4 regions of the Ruegeria sp. YKSE079 genome follow, and region 1 is predicted to be linked to each of the others. Evidence: riboswitches for the same ligand, from Rfam matches in the RefSeq annotation. Region 1 holds a riboswitch; each other region holds the start of a gene.
What was found. Region 1 has a riboswitch for cobalamin ahead of bluB (5,6-dimethylbenzimidazole synthase). Riboswitches for the same ligand answer to the same signal wherever they lie in the genome.

Region 1 (5,295 bases):
CGCCCATGTCCTTTTTCATCAACCCCATGGCCGAAGCAGGTTTCAGGTCCAGCCCGCCGGTGTCGAAACAGACCCCTTTGCCGACCAGCGTCAGGCTGGGTCCGCTGTCGCCCGAGGTCATCTCGATCAGCCTCGGGGCCTGCCCGGCGGCGCGCCCTACGGTATGGATCATCGGAAAATTCCGGGCCAACAGGTCGTCGCCGATGATGGTCTCGCACCGCGCCCCGAACTCGGCCGCCAGCCCCTCGGCCGCTGATTGCAGGTGGTCCGGCCCCATGTCGGATGCCGGGGTGTTGATCAGATCGCGGATCAGGGTTTCGGCATTGGCAATGGCCTCGATCCGGGTGGCGTCAACGCCTTCGGGGGCGACAAGCGTGGCCTTGGCCGGCGATTGCGCGGCATAACGGTCAAAGGCGTATCCGGTCAGCAGCCATCCAAGCGCCTCGTTGGCGGTATCCTGATCGGCCAGCCCCGAGACGATCCGATAACTGCCTTTGGGCAGCTTTTCGGCGGCGGCGGCCAGCGGAAACCGCTTGCGCGCGCGCTTGGTCGCGTCGCCGTACCCGGCCAGCGCAAATCGCACCGCGCCTTCGCGGCCCGGCACCAACAGCGCCTGTCCCAGTGCGCCGGTGAACCCGTTGGACGCTACCCAACCCCGAACCTCGCTGTCCTGCGCATCCAGCCAGGCATCAAGCGCGGCCTGTTCGATTACATGCAGGTGCAGGGCGTGGTCGGAGGGAGGGGCAAAAGACAGGGGCATGAACGGCTCGCTTGGTTGAGGTGCGGCCAGACTACCTTGCGCCGGGGCACCTGCAAGCCATTTCAGATCGAAAGATGCCGTTGGTCCCAAACCGCAACCAACGACTGCTCGCCGACCCGGATCAGGCGGAACAGCGTGGCGCTGGCGGCGACGTGGTCTCCGGCATCCACGGCTTCTGACACATCTCCCGCCACGCGGGTCAGCGCCGTCATGCCGACCTGTTCGGCAATCGCCACCAGCGAGCGTGCGGCCTTGCGCAGACCCAGCCAATCCCGCTGTCGCCACATGAGTTCGCATCGCGACAGCCGCAGGGCCAGCTCTTCGATGGCGCGGCATACCACATCCTCGGCGCCCGAATCGCCCAGCTGATCGTAAAGATTTCCCAGAGGGTCCGGATCCAGTCGCACGGTTTCCCTCTGAACGAGTGTGATCACTTTCTCCACCACGTTCACCCCAATAAAGTCGCACCCCCACGGCACGGTCGCATCCTCGCGCCACAGTGGTTGGCAAAAGGTTTCGGCAAAAGTGGATAATGTCTCGAATTTTGTTTCAATTCGGATTAGATCACGCTGCAGCACAGAAAACCTTGGGGATTTACTGGAATGGACTTCGCTAAACCTCTGCCGAATTATCTGGTCAAGCGCTACCATGGCTGGAAAGCCACGACCTATGCCGAGAACGAGGCCTGGTACCGCACATTGGCCAACGAAGGGCAGCATCCGCGCGCCATGGTGATCTCCTGCTGCGACAGCCGGGTGCACGTCACATCTATCTTCGGCGCCGATCAGGGCGAATTCTTCATCCACCGCAACATTGCCAACCTGGTACCGCCCTATGCGCCCGATGGCGATCACCACGGCACCAGCGCGGCCATCGAATATGCGGTCACCGCGCTGAAGGTCGCGCATCTGATCGTGCTGGGCCATTCGCAATGTGGTGGCGTTCAGGGCTGTATCGACATGTGCAAGGGGCAGGCGCCACAGCTTGAGGCCAAGGAAAGCTTCGTCGGGCGCTGGATGGATATCCTGAAACCGAAATACGATCTGGTTGCCGATCTCAAGGACAACATCGAACAGGCTCGCCAGTTCGAGAAACAGGCCGTGGTGGCCTCGCTGGAAAACCTGATGACCTTCCCGTTCGTCGCCTCCGCCGTCGAGGCCAAAAGCCTCAGCATTCACGGCCTTTGGACCGACATCGGCGCAGGCGGATTGCAGAGCTATGATCCTGCGAAAGGAAAGTTCGAACCGGTCTGAGTGACCCGGGCGCCGATCTTCGGCGCCCGAACCGCTTCTGGAAATCAGTCTAGCCGCCGCGACAGGAACGTTCCGTCTGCGATTGATGCCTGGTCCGCGCGCAAGCGCCCGGTCAGTTCTGCATCACCGCCGGTTTGCCCCCATTGACCAAAGTGCACGTGGTCGGTGATCGCGCGGCGCGGCAGCCAACCAGCCTTTTCAAGTTCCGGCCTGTCGTGAAAACCACGGACCAGCCCGACACAAAGATATGCGACGGGTACAACCTCGGCGGGCAGGTTCAGCACCTCTTTCAGCGCGCCATTGTCAAGGATCGACACCCAGCCCACCCCCAGCCCCTCGGCTCGTGCCGCCAGCCAGAAGTTCTGTACCGCACAGACCGACGAGAACATGTCCATTACCGGAATATGAGTGCGACCGATCACCACCGGCCCAGAGCGGCTGCGGTCGCAAGTGATGCAGATGTTGATCGGCGCCTCGAGGATACCTTCCAGCTTGAGCTTGCGATAAGTGTCGCGCTGCTCGACCGGGAACATCAGCGCGGCCTCAGCATGGGCCTTGGCAAACAGCTCATGCACCTGCCGCCGCATATCACGGTCCTGCAGGATCAGGAAATCCCACGGCTGCATGTATCCCACCGATGGCGCGTGATGCGCCGCCAAAAGGACACGGCTCAACCGGTCTTCGGGTATCGGGTCCGGCAGGAAATCCCCGCGGGTGTCGCGGCGGTTGAGGATAGTTCGATAAACCGCTTCGCGGCTCGCCTTGTCAAAAGCGTCGGGCGCCATCAGCGCCGGTTTGGTGGTAATGGCCATCGGAGTCCCCTTGGATGGTCCCGCGCCGCCCGCCGTCCACGCAGGCTGCGCCATCCCTTCCGGCCGGTCTTCTGACTCGGGATCTTCCCGCGCGAACCCCTTCCCGGCCAGGGCCAGTGGTTCATGTCCGCACAGTCCCCCTTACAGCGTTGGGCACGTCGCGGGTTTGCACCGCGTTCCCGATTCTCCCGACGGGCGGGCACCGAAAGGTGGGCGGACACTAGACGCCTATGCAGGGCAGTCAACGAAAAAGAGATGCGTTTTCCCCGACCTTGCGTGCGTCGCTTGACAGGCTCCTCCAGTTTGGACGGTTCGATCCGCTTCAGTCGAGGCAAGAACTTGTGCGCCTTTGTGGCGCGCGTTAGCATTTCTTCCTGTGATTGTTTAGGAGGGATTTGTTATGGCTCGTCATAGCTATGGTCATGGCGTTGAAGGCACGCGTGTTTCGGACGCGAATTTCGAAAGAATAAGGCAAAACATAGGTCGGACCAAGCCGGGGATAACCTCAACCTATAGGGTCGTCTCGGGTGTTATTTGTGTCGTCACAGGATTTGCCATGCGGTTGGCGACGGAAACAATAAACGATCCCAGCTTTACCCCGGAAACAGCGTCGAATTTCCTGCCCGCGCTGCTGTTCGCGTTCCTGTATCACGTCGTCGTATTCGGCGGCTTGTTAATTGCGATTTTCGTATACAAAAAATACCCGAAGTTCGCCTGGATCATCTTTGCAAATTTCTTTGGTTATACGTGGGCTGGCATATCGATTCGAAGCGATGGGTTTTTCGGGCTGTAAACAATGGCGAAGAGGGCGACACATTGTATCGCCTTCTGCAATTCCACATCTAACCGGTTTCAACCCTTTTTCAGCACTTCCCGCCCCAGCAGTTCGGCGATCTGCACCGCGTTCAGGGCAGCGCCCTTGCGCAGGTTGTCGCTGACGCACCACAGGTTCAGGCCGTTCTCGATGGTCGAGTCCTGCCGGATGCGGCTGATGAAGGTGGCAAAATCGCCGACGCATTCCACCGGCGTGACATAGCCACCGGCCTCGCGCTTGTCGATCACCATGATGCCCGGCGCCTCGCGCAGGATGTCGCGGGCCTCATCCTCGTCCAGGAACTCTTCGAACTCGATGTTCACCGCCTCGGAATGGCCGACGAAGACCGGCACCCGCACGCAGGTCGCGGTGACCTTGATCTTGGGGTCCACGATCTTCTTGGTCTCGGCCACCATCTTCCACTCTTCCTTGGTCGAGCCATCCTCCATGAAGACGTCGATATGCGGAATGACGTTGAAGGCGATCTGCTTCTGGAACTTCTTCGGCTCGACCTCGTTGATCGGGTTGTAGACGGCCTTGGTCTGATCCCACAGCTCGTCCATGCCTTCCTTGCCCGCTCCCGACACCGACTGATAGGTCGACACCACGACGCGCTTGATCCTGGCACGGTCATGCAGCGGTTTCAGCGCAACCACCATCTGCGCGGTCGAGCAGTTGGGGTTCGCGATGATATTCTTCTTGGAATAGTCGTGGATCGCCTGCGGGTTCACTTCCGGCACGATCAGCGGAATGTCCGGGTCATAGCGATAGAGCGAAGAGTTGTCGATCACGACACAGCCCGCCGCCGCCGCCTTGGGCGCGTAATCCTTGGTCGCGGCCGAACCCACGGCAAACAGCGCCATGTCCCAGCCGGTAAAGTCAAAGGTGGCCAAGTCCTGGGTCTTGATCGTCTTGTCGCCAAAGCTGACTTCGGTGCCCAGCGAACGACGGCTTGCCAAAGCGGCAATTTCGTCCACGGGGAACTGGCGCTCGGCCAGGATGTTCAGCATTTCGCGGCCCACGTTGCCCGTGGCGCCGACGACGACGACGCGATAGCCCATGTCTTGTCTCCTGAGTTAAGGACGCGCGTTCATAGCACCCTTTGTCGCAGAAGAAAGGGGGCAGGCGGCGTATTTGCGTCCCTGACGTCAATTTGAGGCGTGGCGCTGTGTCTCAGCCCCCGGCCAGAAGGCCCTCATAGACCTCGACCAGCGCATTTGCTTCGCCCTCGATATCAAAATGCGTCTCTACATGGGTGCGGGCCGTCACTCCGGACCGGGCCAGAGAATCGCGGTCCGCCAGCATCTCCGCCGCCGCGCCGGCCAGCGCCTGGATGTTGTTCGGGGCCACGACGCGACCCAGCGACGGGTCGGTCACGATTTCGGAAAACGCGCCCACATCGGTGGCCACCACCGGCACACCGCAGGCCATCGCCTCCAGCGGGGTCAGGCCGAACCCTTCCCATCGCTGGGGGGCGATGAACAGGTCCAGAATCTGATACCATTCCGCGATCCGGTCCACGGTGACCTCGGGCTTGAACAGGATGCGGTGGGCCAGCCCGGCGTCTGCGACCTTCTGTTTCAGATCGTTCAGAAAGCTGGTGTGCTGCTCGGTCGCCCGGCCCATGACAATGCCCGATACATCGTCGAACCGCCC
Region 2 (5,295 bases), on a different contig from region 1:
AGCCGGCCTCGTATAGCCGTCTTGCCAAAAGATCCGCTGCGCGGGGCACGATTTCCTGCATCTCAAACGCTCCGTTCGTTTTCGACAGGCAGATTGCGGAGTGAGCAGGAAGGTGCAAGCGCCTTCACGCCGGTGTGACTATTTTACTGCCGATTCCGCCACGGATTGGAACTTTCCGTCCAATTCCTGTGCAATGGCGGCCAGTTCATCGCCGCCCTCGTCCAGATAGGGCGCAAAGACGAAACTTGGCGTCTTGTAGGACAGCGTTGCGGTACCGTCCGCGTTTTCTGTGACGTAGAAACGGATCGGCGCCTCGATCATGGCTGCCGTCGATGTCTCCAGCACGCGCACGGCATAGTCGTTATTGAACGCCCCCATGACACGGTTGCCGGGGATGGTGATGCCGCGCGCCGCCGCAGCCTTGGTCGGCCCCGCCTGCGTCACTACGATCAGGCCGTTGCCCTTGATCGCCGCCGCGGTGTCGGAGACAAGATCTTCATAGGTCTTGGTAGATTGATGAACTTCCCATCCTTCGCGGGGTTCCAGATCACCGGCCCAAGCGGGCAGGGCGGCAAGGCAAAGGATTGTCCACAGACGTTTCATCGTTCCAGCTCCGGTTGGTTTGACAAGACTGTGATGCCAGATTTTGCATATGTCCGGTGTCACAATCCCGTGTCCATCCGATCAAACCCGGCTTGCGCATGCAGGTCGAAACCCGCAATAACGGCCCGACGCAAGCATGGGCCATACATGACCACCCAACGTATTCGATTGCTGATCTGTTCCAGCTGCCTTGGAGCGCGGGATCGCGAGGCCGAGCGTGATGCCGTGACAGATGCGCTTGCAAAGGCCGGGCTTTCCGATCGGGTCGAACTTACGCAACACGCCTGTTTCAGCGCATGCGAGCAACCGGTTGCCCTGGGGTTGCAGGGGCAGGGACTGGCCTCGTATGTCTTTTCCGACCTTGATCCGGTCAAGGATGCTGACGACATCGCCGCCACTTGCCAGACTTATCTGGACAGCGCCTCGGGCTGGATCGAAGACGCCCGACCATGCGGGCGGCTTCGCCTGTGCCTGCGCGCGCGGATACCGGCGATTCAGTCGACCTGAACCGCGACCGAGGCGGCGACGGGCACGTCATCCACGGTCAGCTGGCTGTGATCGTTGGCGTTCAGAGAGACTTCGATCTCGACCTCGCCTTTGGGCAATTCGTCGATATGCATCCACTCGCCATAAAGGCGCGCCAGCTTGGCACCATTGACATAGACATGCGCATGGCCTTCGCCCGGCCTGTCCGCCAGCGAGGCATTTTCCGGGGAAAAGCGGAAATTCCGCGGAATGACATGCAGATTCCAACCGGCCATCGGATCCTTGGCAAGCATGACCTCAAGTCCCGGTGCGTCCGCGCCCGATGAAAAATTTATGGTTGTGGCATGATCATGTGAACCGGCTTCGCCGTGTTGGGCCGGGTCGCCGTGATCGTGGCCTTCAAATGTCACGCCATAACCCGCCGCCGTCACGAAACCTGCGCCAGCGCCAAAGATCAGGCCGATGCCGAAAAGTGCGAGAGATCGGAACATCTCGAATCCTTTTGATATAAATAATCCCGCCGGGCGTCTGGCCCGGCGGGATGCATCAGCAAACGATTACGCGTTGGCTTCGGCGCGTTTTCCTTCGGCCTGCCAGAAATATCCGGCAAACGTGCCCACCAGAACCCAGGCGGCCATACCGACACCAAAGGCGCGCGCCGCGAACAGGGCGCCCAGTTCGGTCGGAACCGGGCCGGTAAAGCTGTCGGGTTCGGGGGCTCCGATCAGGTGCGGCGCCAAAAGCAGCACGGTCGCGATCAGGTAGCTGATCAGATTGCCACCGAACGCGATCAGCCACATGGCGACACCTGCCGCTGCCACGGTTCCGGTCCACCAGATCTGGCGCGCGGTGATGTCGGAATAGGCCACACCGGGCACCTCAGGCGCCAAGGACAGTCCGGGCGCGAAGTGGAAAGTGATGAAGCCCGCCAACCCCCACAGGATGCCGGTGCGGGCATTGACCTCATGGCCCATCCGTTCTGCCATCGACATCAGGGCCACCAGCACCAGCGCATAGCCGGTATAGGTCAGCATGGTGAACACGATGCTCAGCCCATCGCGCATCAGGTCGAACCCCGGCAGATCCGGATGTGCCGAAACGGCGGCTGCTCCGAAATGCACCAATTCGCCGGACTCGTAGAGTTCAGCGTGAAGCAGGACGGGCTGCACAAATACGAGCTGCAGCAGGGCGGTGATCAGCCCTGCTGCAGCGCCAGCGAACAACGCGCTGGTCAGAATGCGACTGAACATGGGTCAGTGGCAGGGGAAGCCGGTTGAGTGGCGCACATCATGAGCGGCGTCGTGCAGGGCGGATGCCTGAACATGGCCGGTCAGGGTGATGATCCCCAGACCCAGAACAACAGCAAACAGAGCCGGAAGGATGGCCGAACCGGCAGCAGATGCCTTGAGCGTTTTGGTCGTCATTTTAGTCCTCCTGAGCCGCCGCACCCGACGGCCGGTGTTTCGTTTCTTGCCTGGCAGGTCTCCTGGCTTGCGGGTCGGTGCCTCTGTTCGCCTTCCCCCCGGGACAGTTCCGGGAGTGGCTGGTTGAACAGAAGCTCACCGCTTACAGTCGCGGGGGCGGCTTTGGATTTGACCACCGGGATGGCCGCACCAAATTCCCTCTTAGCACCGGAATTCTCCGGCAGGACCAGACCCTTTCATTTAGCCGCGATGCAGTCGTTCGCGCAATTCCCATTTGCGACCCATTCGGTCATTTTTCGCGCCTGCGCAGCAAATAGATGTCCATGATCCAGCCATGATCGGCGCGTGCCCGGGCACGGGTTTCAAGAATCTTGTCCGCAACGTCCGCCAGAGGGCCTTTGACCAGGATTTCTTCCTTCATGCCCACATACGCGCCCCACCAAATGTCGAACGCCATCATATCAAGGCTTTGAAACGAGCATTCGCCGTCCAGCATGACCGCAACCTTGTCGGCACCGTCAGGCCAGCCCTCGTCCCGGATGCGGCGGCCGGTCGTGACGACATAGGGCGCGCCGATGTCGTTGATCGGAATCGCATGGGCGGCCGTCAGTGCCTGCAGCGCGGTGATGCCGGGAATCACCCGTGTGACCGGCTGCGGGTCCAGCCGCGACGCAATTCGCAGCGAACTGTCATAAAGCGATGGATCACCCCAGATCAGCAGCGCCACCTGCCGGGCCTGCGGAAACCCGGCGATCGTCTCCTGCCAGCGCAGGGCGATAGCGTCATGCCATTCGTCCACGCCGCGTAAATAGCCGTTATCGGCGCGGCGCCTGGGGATATCGAAATAGGCGATCTGAGGTGCCGCGTCCGCCACTTGCGCGATGATCTCCTCCCGCAGTCCAGCCAGATCGGCCTTGTTCTCGCCCTTGCGGGGGATCAGGATCAGGTCCGCCGCCCGTATCGCGTTTGCCCCCTGGAACGTGACGTGATCGGGATTGCCGGTGCCGATACCGATCAGGTTCAGCTCATACATCCCCGAACTCCGCCAACGGGCCGTAAAGGATCAGGGCGGGGGCGGTGCCGACCTCTGATTTCAGTTGCTCCGCCAATGCTCCGATCGTTGCGCGTTGCAGTTTCTGGTCCGGCGTCGACACGGATTCGGCCATCAGCGCCGGGGTGTCGAGCGGCAGCCCGTGGTCATTCAGAGCCTCGACCAGCAATGGAAACGTGCGCTTGCCCATGAAAACGACGGTGGTCGCGCCAGCATCGGCCAAGGCAGGTAAATTCAGATCCTGAGGCAGCTTGCCGCTGACATCATGGCCGGTGACGAACTGCACCCGCCGCGCCGTCAGCCTGCGGGTCAGCGGAATGCCCGCCGCCGCCGCCGCCGCGATGGCCGACGGGATGCCGGGAATGATCTCATAGTCGATACCGGCCTCGCGCAGGGCGACGATTTCCTCCTCCAACCGACCGAACAGACCACCATCACCGGATTTCAGCCGTACGACACGCTGTCCGGTCTGGGCATAATCGACCAGCAGACGGCTGACATGGTCCTGCTTGGGCGAGGGGCGACCGGCGCGTTTGCCGACACCGACCAGATCGGCATCCTCGCGCGCGTGTGTCAGGATCGGACCGCTGCTCAGATCATCGAACAGCACCGCGTCGGCCTTGCCGAGCCGGTCCACCGCCTTGAGCGTCAAAAGTTCCGGATCGCCGGGACCGGAGCCGATGAAAGAGACAAAGCCGCTCATGTCGAAGCCTCCGCAATCAGGTGGAAAAAGGTGCCGGTAACGTTGCCGCGTACCGAGCCGGTTTGAGGGCCTTCGACCCCTTCAGCGTCAAAGACCTGCGCCAGCGGCGCGTCCGGTTGGTCGACAATCGACGAATAGTGAAACTCGTGCCCGCGCAACATTGCGCCCGCGCCATGTCCGGGTATCGGCGCAATCAGACGCGCCTTGCGGTATCCCAGATTGAACTTGCGTTTTTCATAAGACGTGACCAGACCCAACAGCCCGGCCATCTTGTGGCCTACCCCATCCTTGTCGATCAGTGCTTCGCCCAGGGCCATGTAACCGCCGCATTCACCGTGTACAGGCTTTGTCTCGGCATGTTTGCGCAGACCGGTCAGGAACGTGTCGGCTGTTGCCAGCTTGCCAGCATGCAATTCGGGATAACCACCCGGCAGCCAGACCAGATCGGCATCCGCCGCCGGCGCCTCATCCGCCAGCGGAGAAAACGGCAGGATTTCGGCCCCCGCCGCGCGCCAGCCTTCCAACAAATGCGGATAGGTAAAGGAAAAGGCCTCGTCCCGCGCCAATGCGATGCGCTGCGCCGGGGGAAATGGCAGCGCCGACGCCGAGGACCCTTGCGGACTTGATGAAGCCGCCGCCTTGATTGCCTCCAGATCCACATGTTCGCGCAAAAACGCCGCGTAACCGGCAATCGCGCTTTCCAGATCGGGGTGTTCAACCGCCTGTATCAGGCCCAGATGCCGTTCAGGCAAGGTCAGATCGCCCCGGCGCGGCAGTACGCCCAGCACCGGCAGACCCGCACGCTCCATCCCCAACCGGGTCAGGCGTTCATGTCGGGGGCTGGCGCAGCGGTTCAATATCACCCCGGCAAAGGGCAGGTCAGGGTTGTACATCCGGAACCCCAGCGCCGTGGCCGCCGCCGATTGCGCCTGACCGCCCACATCCAGAACCAGTACCACCGGCCAACCCATCCGCAGTGCGGTTTCGGCGCTCGACCCATGGCCCAGCTCGCCCGGTTTGGCAACGCC
Region 3 (5,295 bases), on a different contig from region 1:
GACGAATGATCGCCATCTCGGCGGCCATCATGGAATTAGGCGCACCAGAAACTTCCTCCAGCGCCTTCAGCAGCATCTGCCACATCCGCGTCAAAACGCGCATAGGCAGCGCCTGTGCCATTTGTATCCCTCGCGCGCGTTCGTCGGGCGAAACGGTCGGGTCTTGTGCTGCATCAGGCGTGATTTTGACAACAGAAACCCAATGGGTGATCTCGGCCAGATCTCGCAACACTGCCAATGGATCGGCGCCTTCGGCATATTGCGCACCCAGTTCGGTCAATGCCCCCGCCGCATCGCCCCGCAGGATCATGTCCATCAGGTCCAGAACCCGACCCCGGTCCGCCAGCCCCAACATTGCACGTACCTGATCCGCAGAGGTCTCCCCGGCGCCATGCGAGATCGCCTGATCCAGAAGCGAGGTCGCATCCCGGGCCGAACCTTCAGCTGCGCGGGTGATCAGAGCCAGTGCGTCGCCAGCGATCTGAGCTCCCTCCGATTCGGCGATCATGCGTAGCAGGCCGATCATATCTTCGGGTTCGATCCGACGCAGATCAAAGCGCTGGCAACGAGACAGAACTGTGACCGGAACCTTGCGAATTTCAGTTGTCGCGAAAATGAATTTCACGTGCGCCGGAGGTTCTTCAAGCGTCTTCAGCAGCGCGTTGAACGCGCTGGTCGACAACATGTGAACCTCGTCGATAATGTAAATCTTATACCGCGCGCTGGCAGCGCGGTAGCGAACGCTGTCGATGATCTCGCGAATGTCGCCAACACCGGTCCGGCTTGCTGCATCCATCTCCATCACGTCTACATGACGGCCTTCCATGATCGCAACGCAATGCTCGCACTGACCGCAAGGTTCAGTTGTCGGCTTTCCGTTTCCATCCGGCCCGATGCAGTTCATGCCCTTGGCGATGATCCGTGCGGTGGTGGTTTTACCCGTCCCGCGAATGCCGGTCATGATAAAAGCCTGCGCAATCCGGTCTGCTTCAAAGGCGTTTCTTAGTGTCCGCACCATCGAATCCTGGCCGACCAGATCGGCAAAGGTTTCGGGGCGATATTTTCGGGCAAGAACCTGGTAGGGTGCGGGTGCGGTGTCGGTCATGTCTGCTCTGCCGGATTCGTCTTAAAACCGCAGCGTAGTGTGCCGCGATGCCCGCGTCCACAGCAGCAGGTCCGATTTTGGTTTGGATTGCTTGCAAGCCGGGGTAAAACACTCAGGCATCGATTGGAGAATGCAGATTTCAGCGTGTTGGTTGTGTGGGAGCTAATCGTGTCACAACTGGTGATATTTGGGCTGCAGGTGGGCGGAGGCACATTGGCTATCTGCCAGATGCCGGGCCGGAGCGGAGACTATCCTTCTGACCTCGACACCATTGCCGACTGGAAACCGGGCCTAGTGATTTCGATGACGACAGAGGTCGAAATGATCCAAGACGGCGCGCGCAGTTTCGGCTTGGATATTCAGGCGCGCGCCTGCCGATGGGTCCATTTGCCGATCGAAGATTTTGGTATCCCGCCCAGTCATGTCCAGGCGAAATGGGCCGAGACCAGTGCGTCTGCGCGGCAGGCACTTGCGGGCGGTGGTCGAATTTTGATCCACTGTCGTGGCGGTTGCGGAAGATCGGGAATGGCTGCGCTGAGGTTGATGGTCGAATGTGGTGAACGACCTTCGGATGCGCTGAAACGGCTACGCGCCATTCGCCCCTGCGCCGTCGAAACCGAACCCCAAATGGATTGGGCGCTGAAAGGGCAGATGGTGGCAGATCGGCCCTGAGGCCGGGCTGAGGGCTATTTTTTGCGTTGGCGTTCTTTCAAAGTGGCGCGTGGCAGGCGGTTTCTGCCGCCCGGTTGCCCTGCGGAACTGCTTCGAGGAACGCGCAGGGCATCTGCTTGATCCAACCCGAGGGAAAAACGGTCCGAGAAGAGTTCAATAGAGCGTCTTCAATCTGGTTCAGGCGTTCGCTATCCGCCTCGTCATTCACACCGCAGAATACTCGAATGCGAGAATGATCGGCGCGGAATCTGGCATCGCACCCAGTGGCACAATGTGCAAGTGCGCAACTTCCGTCGATCTCGAAGTCATCTGCAGTCAATGGCTTTGTCGCAGATATCGCCTGTGCCAGTTTTTTACCCATTTGCGCCAATGCCGGGCAGGGTTTACCGGTTTTCTGGCACACTGTTGCTGTGAACAGGTGCTTGTCGGATTTCCAAATCATGTCGCGCCCTCCGCGCTGGTGACGAGGACAACGGACGGGAAGGACAGCAAGCAGCTATCGGACCCTGTCCCGGACACCCCGCCCGAGTTCGAGTTTCAGTTCCGATGGCAGGTCTCCTGACTTGCGGGTCGCTGCTTTGCCGACCTTCCCGGCCCTTGGACCAGTGGCATTTCGGCTTCGCTCGCCGCCTACAGTTGCGGGGGCAGTCGCGGATTTGGTTCTGGAAGAACCGTACCGTGTTCCCTTTTCATTCCGACCGTGAACGCGGCCGGAAACCATCGCCTAATCGCTAGCGGGCGCACAATTTTGGGTCAAGACGAATCCTGCGGCTCAAGCACCTTTGTCGCGCCGGGCGGGTTTACTGAATTTGTTTAGACGTCGACATCTTGCTCAAGCGGCAAGGCACGTTTCTTAGGGTCTCCGAAGATCGCCTTGCCCGGGCCAACTGCCACCCGCCCTGGAGCAGTATGAACACAGTATCTGCCGCGAATTCTGGCTCGGCCACTCCAAGTCGCCTTGCGTGATGTGCGACTTCGGTTATCCAACCCTCGTACAAGTGATAGGCATGGTTGCGGAATATATTGTTGTCCGGCCCTTCGAACAAAGTAGCGGAAATCGGGCAGGTATCCCACTGACCTGATTTGTCGAAAAGTTTCGCTATCTTGTTGCAAAGAGTTGTGGCCCCGGACTGGAAATCTTCCGCAGGCTCAAATGACGCGGCAATAAGACCAAGCATCACATCGGACGCCCAAGTAGCGGCCGCAAGCGCCAGATCGGCCTTTCCATTCGGGAAATGGTGATACAGCGATCCTTTGGGTGCGTCAGCCACGGAAAGAACTTCGTTCAGCCCGACCCCGTGATAGCCCGACCTCTGGAAAAGATCGGCCGCAGCCCGAATCAGGCGCTCTTTTGTTGGCAAAGGACGTTCAGTCATTTGCGTGGATTATTGACAGCACTGGACCAATTGGTCCAGAGATCAGAACTAGACCGACCGGTCTAGGGGCGCGGAGTTAAATATGCAGGACCAGGTGTCAGCTGAAGACCTTCTTATTCACTCGGGCGACTACCAACTGTCTGCCCGCCTCTTTCATGCGAAGGAACAGCCAGAAGTTACGGTCGTGCTCAATGGGGCGACCGGTGTTCCGAGGGACTACTACAGACATTTCGCATCGTGGCTGGCCTTAGAACGCGGAATTGCTTGTCTGACGTACGATTACCGGGATTTCGGCCACTCTTTGACCGGCAACCTAAAGAAATCCAAGTCATCCATGACCGACTGGGCATTGGTCGACATGCCCGCGGCTCGGATGGAAATGCGTCGTCGGTTCCCAAATTCAAAGCTTTGGGTCATCGGGCATTCGATTGGCGGGATGCTCGGTCCTTTGCAGCCTGGCATCGAAGAAATCGACAGAATGATCTGTGTCTGTTCAGGGCTGGTACAACATCGCGATCACCCTTGGCCTTATCAAGCGCTCGCCAGAATGTTTTGGTTCGGGCATGTTCCGCTGCTGGTTAAGAGTTTGGGGTATTTGCCTGGGCGTCTTGTTGGGTTCGGAGCAGATCTACCTGCTCCGGTCTATTGGCAATGGCGAAAATGGTGCATATCCGCAAAAAGCTATCTGCCGGATGCCGGAACGACCTTACCGAAACCCGACTGGAAAAGAAGTGGCGCATCAGTGGATATGATTGCGTTTTCGGACGATCAGGTGATCCCGCCCAAATGCGTTTGGCGATTGGCCGAACTTTATGGGCAAGATGCGCGACGGCGTGAATTGACGCCTCAGGATTTTGGAGTGAAGCAAATTGGCCATCTGGGCGCGTTTGCGCGTAAGAATGCCGTTGTGTGGCCCGCACTCATCGCCGATTAGGTTGGTCTACGCTAGATGATTAGTGGGAAAGTGAGAGGTTGGACATCGACCCAAGCGGGACTCGTTGTGGCTGCTTCCTTCCGGACCTGACCAGGTTGGCGAGGCGCTCGCCCGCGCCAACCTCTCGTTGCTCGATATAGGCAAGATGACTGGCGATGACAACCCGTCACAAGGATAGGCGTAGCCGCAGGAAACCTTCGGGATCGATGCCCAGAACAACCGGGTGGTATCCTGAAAGGTCATCCAGATAGCGCAAGGCATCGGGACCGGTCTGCAGAACGACCGAGGTCTTGCGCGTCTTGACGAAACGCCACGGATGCGGAGTCGCTTGCAGCGGATCAGATGGAAGACTCCCCTCAACATAGTCCTTCAAGATGTGCTGAATGCGTAGGCGAGGAATACTGATGATTTTAGCGTTCTCCAAAGCTGAAAAATGCCCCCCCCCATTGGCGCGATAGTTATTCAGTGCCACGACGAAAAGCTGCTGATCCCCGATGGGATCTCCCTTCCAAGTGAGGTTTCCAATGCGTCGGTTGCCTGTTTCAACCAGACTGCCATCCGCATGAAACCGAGGCGGGCAAGTCAGATCTATAGTGTATTCAACACCATGGATAACATCGAAATTATGGCCTGCTCGAAGAGGGTTGATCAACGGGGTATCTTGGCTATTTTCAGTGACCTGGTTAAACAGACATGCCGACATTTCTAGCCAATCGCGCAATTGTGCGCCGTTAACGACAACAGCGCGCAATTCGTTGGGAAAGACGTGAAGGTCGGCAATGTGACGCATCGAAACTTCACCAGCGGGAACCTCCGTATAGAAACGCGGCCCGGAACGCCCTCCGAATTTCGTGGGTGTGACCGCTGACAATGTCGGTAGTGATCCTTCAGGCAAACCGGCAAGAAAGGGACGCAGTGCAGCTGCTTGAGCTGCGGCGACAAGCGAAAGCCCCCTATCCGGTGCACAAAAGGAAAAATAGCTATGCATCGATTGGCTGACATGTCCGACGGGCTGTTTCATCCGCTTTAGTGTTTCGGCATGTCCACATTCGAATATTCGTGCCAACTTGGGATCTTCTTCGACGGTCGATTGGGCACAACCATCGTTGCCTCTGTTGCAGATCGGGCGAAGTTCGACAGAATGCCCTGCAATTTTCCAACTGTTGGCCTCATGGGCAAACGCCAGATCGATCACGCCCAAATGCGAT
Region 4 (5,295 bases), on a different contig from region 1:
CCTTGGCAACAACCAATGCTTCGCAACAGGTCACAAGGTTTGCTGTCGCCAGATAATTGGTGAGAACCTTCAGAACCGAAGCCGACCCGAGGTCGCCAGTGTGCAGGATGCGGCGGCCCATCGTGGTGAGGAAGGGCAGGATACGTTCGAACGTCGCGCGGTCGCAGCCCGCGAAAATCGAGATGTTGCCGGTATCCGCCCGATGGCAGCCGCCCGAAACCGGGCAGTCCACCGCGGCGCCGCCGCGCTCGATCACCATGGCGCCGAGCCTTTTGACCTCGGCCTCGTCGGTGGTCGACATCTCCATCCAGATCTTGCCCGGCTTCACTTCGGGCAGCATCTGTTGCATCACCGCGTCCGAGGCCGCAGGCGATGGCAGGCAGGTGATGACGGCGTCACATTCGCGCATCAGCTGTGCCGGACCGTCCGCGCGTTTGGCGCCACGCTCGACGAACATGTCGACCAGATTTTCATTCAGGTCATGCACCGCCAGATCAATTCCGTTCCGCAAGAGCGAGCCTGACAGTTTGTGGCCCACATTACCCAGACCGATGAAACCAACTTTCATGGATTTGTCCTCCCCGGCGGGCGTATGCCCGCGTATACGATTCATGCGGTGACTATGAAGCTTTGAAATCGGCAAGAGAAACGAATAATAATGATCGCAATGGTCAAAAAATTTTGGTGATAAATGGACCGCCTTCCAAATCCGGCCTGGTTGCGAACGTTTGAGGCGGCGGCACGCCATCTGAACTTTACCACGGCGGCGAAAGAACTTGGGCTGACCCAGACGGCAGTGTCGCTGCATATCCGCTCGCTGGAAGAGGATTTGGGCGAAAAACTGTTTCTGCGCGCCGCGCGTCGGATCGAATTGACCGAACTTGGCCAATCCTATGCGCTGACCGTGCGGCGGGCGCTGTCGGATATCGCGCTCAGCACCAACAGCCTGTTTGGTCCGGCCACCCGCCAAAGCCTGACAATACGGGCAGCAATTTCGACCGCCACCTATTGGATCGCGGCGGAATTGCCTGATTTCAGCGCGCAATATCCGGAAATCCCTGTGCGGCTGGTGTCGCATATCTGGAATGACAGCGCCGCCCCTGCAGATGTCGATATCGAGATCCGGTTGGGATATGGCGATTGGCCGGGCGTCATGGCCGAGAAGTTGAGCGAGGAAACCATCGTTCCGGTCTGCCGTGCCGGTGACCCCGTTCCCACCATCCGGCAGATGCACAGCGGGCCGTTGATCCACATTCTCGGCTACGAGGACAACTGGGCGCGCTACCTTGAGGCGCACGGGCTTGACCACGACCCATCGGCAACCCGGCACGCCGTCGATACCACGGTCGCGGCGTTGCAACTGGTGATGGGAGGGGCGGGTTACGCCACCATCCTCGGCCGTTTTGCGCGCAATGCCATATCCCAGGGCGCACCGCTGCAAATTGCCGGGCCACCGATTCCCTTTGGGCAGTCGCATTACCTGATCCGATCCGACGCGGCGACATCGGTTTCCGGTTCAGCACGCCTTTTCGAGGCATGGCTGCGGGACAGGTTGGCTGGCGATGCCGCTGGTTAACGATGGCGGGTCGCTTTTTCACCCTGACGGTTCACAAGCCTGACGCCGCGCTTGACAAGTCCCCTGCCCTTGCCGCATGTCCGCGCTGTTGGTGTCTGCGCGAGCAGATGAAAAGGGAATGCGTCAGCGGTTCACCGTCAAACGCAGCCGCCCCCGCGACCGTGACCGGAGAGGGTGCCCAAATGCCACTGGCCGACAGGCCGGGAAGGCGGGACACCCGACAGGGACAAGCCCTGACATCCGTAAGCCGGGAGACCTGCCAGCGCCCGAAGACCAGACCGGACGGGGTGTTCCGGTGTCGGGCCGTGGCCCGCATGAAACCCCGTTCCCCGAAACCTGAATGGGGGGATGAGAGACGTGACCGAGCCTGCACCAGTCGAACTGCTGGTCTGCACCACCTGCCGCCGGGGTCTGCCCATCGAGGATGACGCCCAGCGCCCGGGCGCGCTGTTGCACAAGGCGCTGACCGAGGTCGAACTGCCCGATGGCGTTCTGCTGAAACCGGTCGAGTGTCTGTCGAACTGCGATCAGGGCTGTTCGATCGTGCTGCGTGGCGGGCCGTCGCGCTGGACCTTCGTCTATGAGAACCTGAGCGAAACAGACGATGTCGCGATCATCGTCGAAGGCGCGACCAAATACCTGGCCACCGAGGACGGGCTGGTAAAGTGGCGCGACCGCCCCGAACATTTCCGCAAGAACTGCGCCGCCCGCATTCCCCCGATTGGAGCCTGAGCCATGAGCACCCTTGAAAAACTTCCCGTCACCGTGATTACCGGCTTTCTGGGCTCGGGCAAGACCACGCTGATCCGCCACCTGATGCAGAACCCACAGGGCAAGCGGTTGGCCGTGGTGGTCAACGAATTCGGCGATGTGGGCGTCGATGGTGAGATCCTGAAAAGTTGCGCCATTCCGGATTGCCCGGCGGAAAACATCATGGAGCTTGCCAATGGCTGTATCTGCTGCACCGTGGCCGACGATTTCATCCCCACCATCGAGGCGCTGATGGCGCTGGAGCCGCGCCCCGATCACATCCTGATCGAAACCTCGGGTCTGGCGCTGCCGAAACCGTTGCTCAAGGCGTTCGACTGGCCCGACATCCGGTCGAAGATCACCGTGGACGGTGTGATTGCGCTGGCCGATGCCGAGGCGGTGGCCGCTGGTCGCTTCGCGCCGAACGTCGAAGCGGTGGACGCCCAGCGCATGGCGGACGAGTCCATCGACCACGAAACGCCGCTGTCAGAGGTGTTCGAAGACCAGATTTCCTGCGCCGATATCATCCTGCTGACCAAGCCCGACCTGGCCGGACCCGACGGCGTTGCGAAGGCCAGGGAAATCATCGCTGCCGAGGCCCCGCGCCCGCTGCCGGTGGTCGAGGTCGCCGAAGGGGCCGTGGACGTGCGCGTTATCCTGGGGCTGGAGGCCGCTGCCGAGGATGACATGGATGCCCGCCCATCGCACCACGACGGGGCGGACGATCATGAACACGATGATTTCGAAAGCGTCGTGATCGAGTTGCCCGAGCAATCCGATCCCGCCGACCTGATGGCCCGGATCGAACGTCTGGCAAACGAATTGAACATCCTGCGCGTCAAAGGGTACGCCGCCGTATCCGACAAACCGATGCGTCTGCTGGTGCAGGCTGTGGGCGCGCGTGTTCGCCACCAATACGACCGGGCTTGGAAACCGGGCGAAGAGCGCCGCTCGCGCCTGGTGGTGATTGCCGAGCATGACGACATCAACGAAGCCGCAATTCGCGGTATTCTCGAAGGTGTGGCCGAGGCCGCCGAATAAGGGACCGAGACGCCAATGCATGTCGTCTTTCGCGAAAGCCACGGTCTGGAAGAGACCGAAACACCGACCGATCTGGGCCAGAGCCCGGGCGATCTGGTGGTGCTGTCCTTTTCCGACAGCGACCTTGGCGCGTTCGCGGCGGGCTGGCATCGCGGCGGCGGAGCCGAGGGGCGGATGCCGTCATTGCGGCTGGCAAATCTGTCGGCGCTTAAGCATCCGCTGTCGGTCGATACCTATGTCGAACAGACGCTGGAGGGGGCCAAGGGCATCCTGATCCGGCTTATAGGCGGCGTGCCGTACTGGTCTTACGGGCTGCAGCAGGTTCATGCGCTGGCGCAATCGAAAGGGCTGGCGCTGGCTGTTCTGCCAGCGGACGGGCGTGAGGATACCCGGCTGGACGACTATTCCACCCTGCCGGTCTCGACCCTGCGCCGCCTTGCGCATCTGTGCGATACCGGCGGCGAGGTGGCGGCCCAGGCCGCGCTGGCACAGATGGCGCTGGCGACGGGATTGTATGCCGGACCGGTGATGGGGTCCAAAGCGCTGCCCGAATGCGGCGCGTGGTGCCCGGACCAGGGGGTAATCGCGGCAGAGACCGCCTTCGAAGATGGCAAGCCCCGCATCCTTGTCACGTTTTACCGCGCCTATCTCAGCGCGGCTGACACGGCGCCGATCGCCGCCTTGATCCGCGCGTTCCGGGCCCGCGGATATGATGCCGTCGGTCTGTTTGCACCGTCGCTGAAAGCGCCCGCATCGGCCAAATGGCTGGCAGAGCAGGTTGCTTCGCTGACACCTGCGGCCCTCGTCAACGCAACCGCCTTTTCCGGCAAGGGCGGCGGAGGCACATCGCCTCTGGATGCCGCGGGGGTACCGGTTTTTCAGGCCATGCTCGCCACCTCGAACCGCAAGGCGTGGGACGAGGCGGAACGGGGTCTGTCGCCTGCGGACCTGGCCATGCACGTGGTGCTGCCCGAAGTGGATGGCCGCATCACCGGCAGCGTGATCTCGTTCAAGGAGCCGGGGCAGCGCGACGCGCATCTGCAATTCGCACGTGCAATGCACGCACCCGAACCCGACCGGATCGGGGCGCTGGTGGATCGGGTGTCGGGTTGGCTTTGCCTGACGTCGAAACCCAAGGCAAAACAAGTGCCGGTGCTGGTGCTATCGACCTATCCCGGCAAGGACTGGCAGATGGCCCACGCGGTGGGACTGGATGCTCTGGCTTCGGCCGAAGCGATGCTGGAGGACCTGCGCGGCGAGGGGTATGACACCGCGCCGGCAGAGCCCATCGCCGATACCCTGCTTGACGCGCGGACAAGCTGGTCTTTGACAGATTACCGCGCGGCCCTGTCCACCTTGCCCGCTTCGCTGCGGCAAGATCTGGAGACCGTGTGGGGCAAGGCCGAAGACGACCCGGCTTTTGCCAACGGCGCCTTTCATTTTACTGCCCTGCGGCGCGGCAAGGCGATTGTCGCCCTGCAACCCGAGCGCGGCACGCCCGAGACGCGCGACGATGAATATCACGATCTCAGCCGGACGCCGCGCCATTCCTATGTTGCCTTCTACCTTTGGCTGCGCCATGCGGCGGGGGCCGATGCGCTCATCCATATCGGCGCGCATGGAACGCTGGAATGGTTGCCAGGAAAGTCGGTCGCGCTGTGCAAGGCCTGCTGGCCCGAGGCGCTGATCGGCGGTTTGCCTGTGATCTATCCCTTCATTGTCAATGACCCCGGCGAAGCGGCACAGGCCAAGCGACGCATCGGCGCCGTCACGCTGGGCCACGTACCCCCGCCGCTGCGCGAAAGCGGCACGCCGGATAGGATGGTGCGGCTGGAGTCGCTGTTGGACGAGTTTTCCAACGCCGACGGGCTGGATCCAAAGCGCCGCGACCGTCTGCAATCGGACATCCGCGACGAGGCACGGGTCAT

Region 2: it holds a riboswitch for cobalamin, as region 1 does, so the genes downstream of both, AC2FMY_RS15690 (CbtB domain-containing protein) here and bluB (5,6-dimethylbenzimidazole synthase) in region 1, are expected to answer to the same signal.
Region 3: it holds a riboswitch for cobalamin, as region 1 does, so the genes downstream of both, AC2FMY_RS01355 (hypothetical protein) here and bluB (5,6-dimethylbenzimidazole synthase) in region 1, are expected to answer to the same signal.
Region 4: it holds a riboswitch for cobalamin, as region 1 does, so the genes downstream of both, AC2FMY_RS15620 (DUF1636 family protein) here and bluB (5,6-dimethylbenzimidazole synthase) in region 1, are expected to answer to the same signal.

What each region holds. Positions count from the first base shown of each region.
Region 1 covers NZ_JBXWRJ010000008.1:29,310-34,604, reverse strand. The annotation lists gene AC2FMY_RS08985 (leucyl aminopeptidase family protein) at 1-760, opposite strand, end outside; gene AC2FMY_RS08980 (hypothetical protein) at 823-1,212, opposite strand; gene AC2FMY_RS08975 (carbonic anhydrase) at 1,363-2,013, shown strand; gene bluB (5,6-dimethylbenzimidazole synthase) at 2,058-2,825, opposite strand; cobalamin riboswitch at 2,870-3,047, opposite strand; gene AC2FMY_RS08965 (hypothetical protein) at 3,226-3,618, shown strand; gene AC2FMY_RS08960 (aspartate-semialdehyde dehydrogenase) at 3,678-4,700, opposite strand; gene AC2FMY_RS08955 (glycosyltransferase family 4 protein) at 4,813-5,295, opposite strand, start outside.
Region 2 covers NZ_JBXWRJ010000017.1:24,701-29,995, reverse strand. The annotation lists gene AC2FMY_RS15715 (thiamine pyrophosphate-binding protein) at 1-61, opposite strand, end outside; gene AC2FMY_RS15710 (DUF302 domain-containing protein) at 139-603, opposite strand; gene AC2FMY_RS15705 (DUF1636 family protein) at 751-1,110, shown strand; gene AC2FMY_RS15700 (hypothetical protein) at 1,098-1,580, opposite strand; gene AC2FMY_RS15695 (CbtA family protein) at 1,647-2,339, opposite strand; gene AC2FMY_RS15690 (CbtB domain-containing protein) at 2,343-2,513, opposite strand; cobalamin riboswitch at 2,549-2,759, opposite strand; gene cobF (precorrin-6A synthase (deacetylating)) at 2,803-3,546, opposite strand; gene cobA (uroporphyrinogen-III C-methyltransferase) at 3,539-4,267, opposite strand; gene AC2FMY_RS15675 (cobyrinic acid a,c-diamide synthase CobB) at 4,264-5,295, opposite strand, start outside.
Region 3 covers NZ_JBXWRJ010000001.1:277,615-282,909, forward strand. The annotation lists gene AC2FMY_RS01345 (DNA polymerase III subunit gamma/tau) at 1-1,105, opposite strand, end outside; gene AC2FMY_RS01350 (protein-tyrosine phosphatase family protein) at 1,274-1,777, shown strand; gene AC2FMY_RS01355 (hypothetical protein) at 1,815-2,219, opposite strand; cobalamin riboswitch at 2,309-2,514, opposite strand; gene AC2FMY_RS01360 (TetR/AcrR family transcriptional regulator) at 2,578-3,153, opposite strand; gene AC2FMY_RS01365 (alpha/beta hydrolase family protein) at 3,236-4,087, shown strand; RNA gene ffs (signal recognition particle sRNA small type) at 4,116-4,214, opposite strand; gene AC2FMY_RS01375 (bifunctional 2',3'-cyclic-nucleotide 2'-phosphodiesterase/3'-nucleotidase) at 4,254-5,295, opposite strand, start outside.
Region 4 covers NZ_JBXWRJ010000017.1:11,445-16,739, forward strand. The annotation lists gene AC2FMY_RS15610 (NAD(P)-dependent oxidoreductase) at 1-613, opposite strand, end outside; gene AC2FMY_RS15615 (LysR family transcriptional regulator) at 692-1,576, shown strand; cobalamin riboswitch at 1,648-1,854, shown strand; gene AC2FMY_RS15620 (DUF1636 family protein) at 1,925-2,308, shown strand; gene cobW (cobalamin biosynthesis protein CobW) at 2,312-3,367, shown strand; gene cobN (cobaltochelatase subunit CobN) at 3,383-5,295, shown strand, end outside.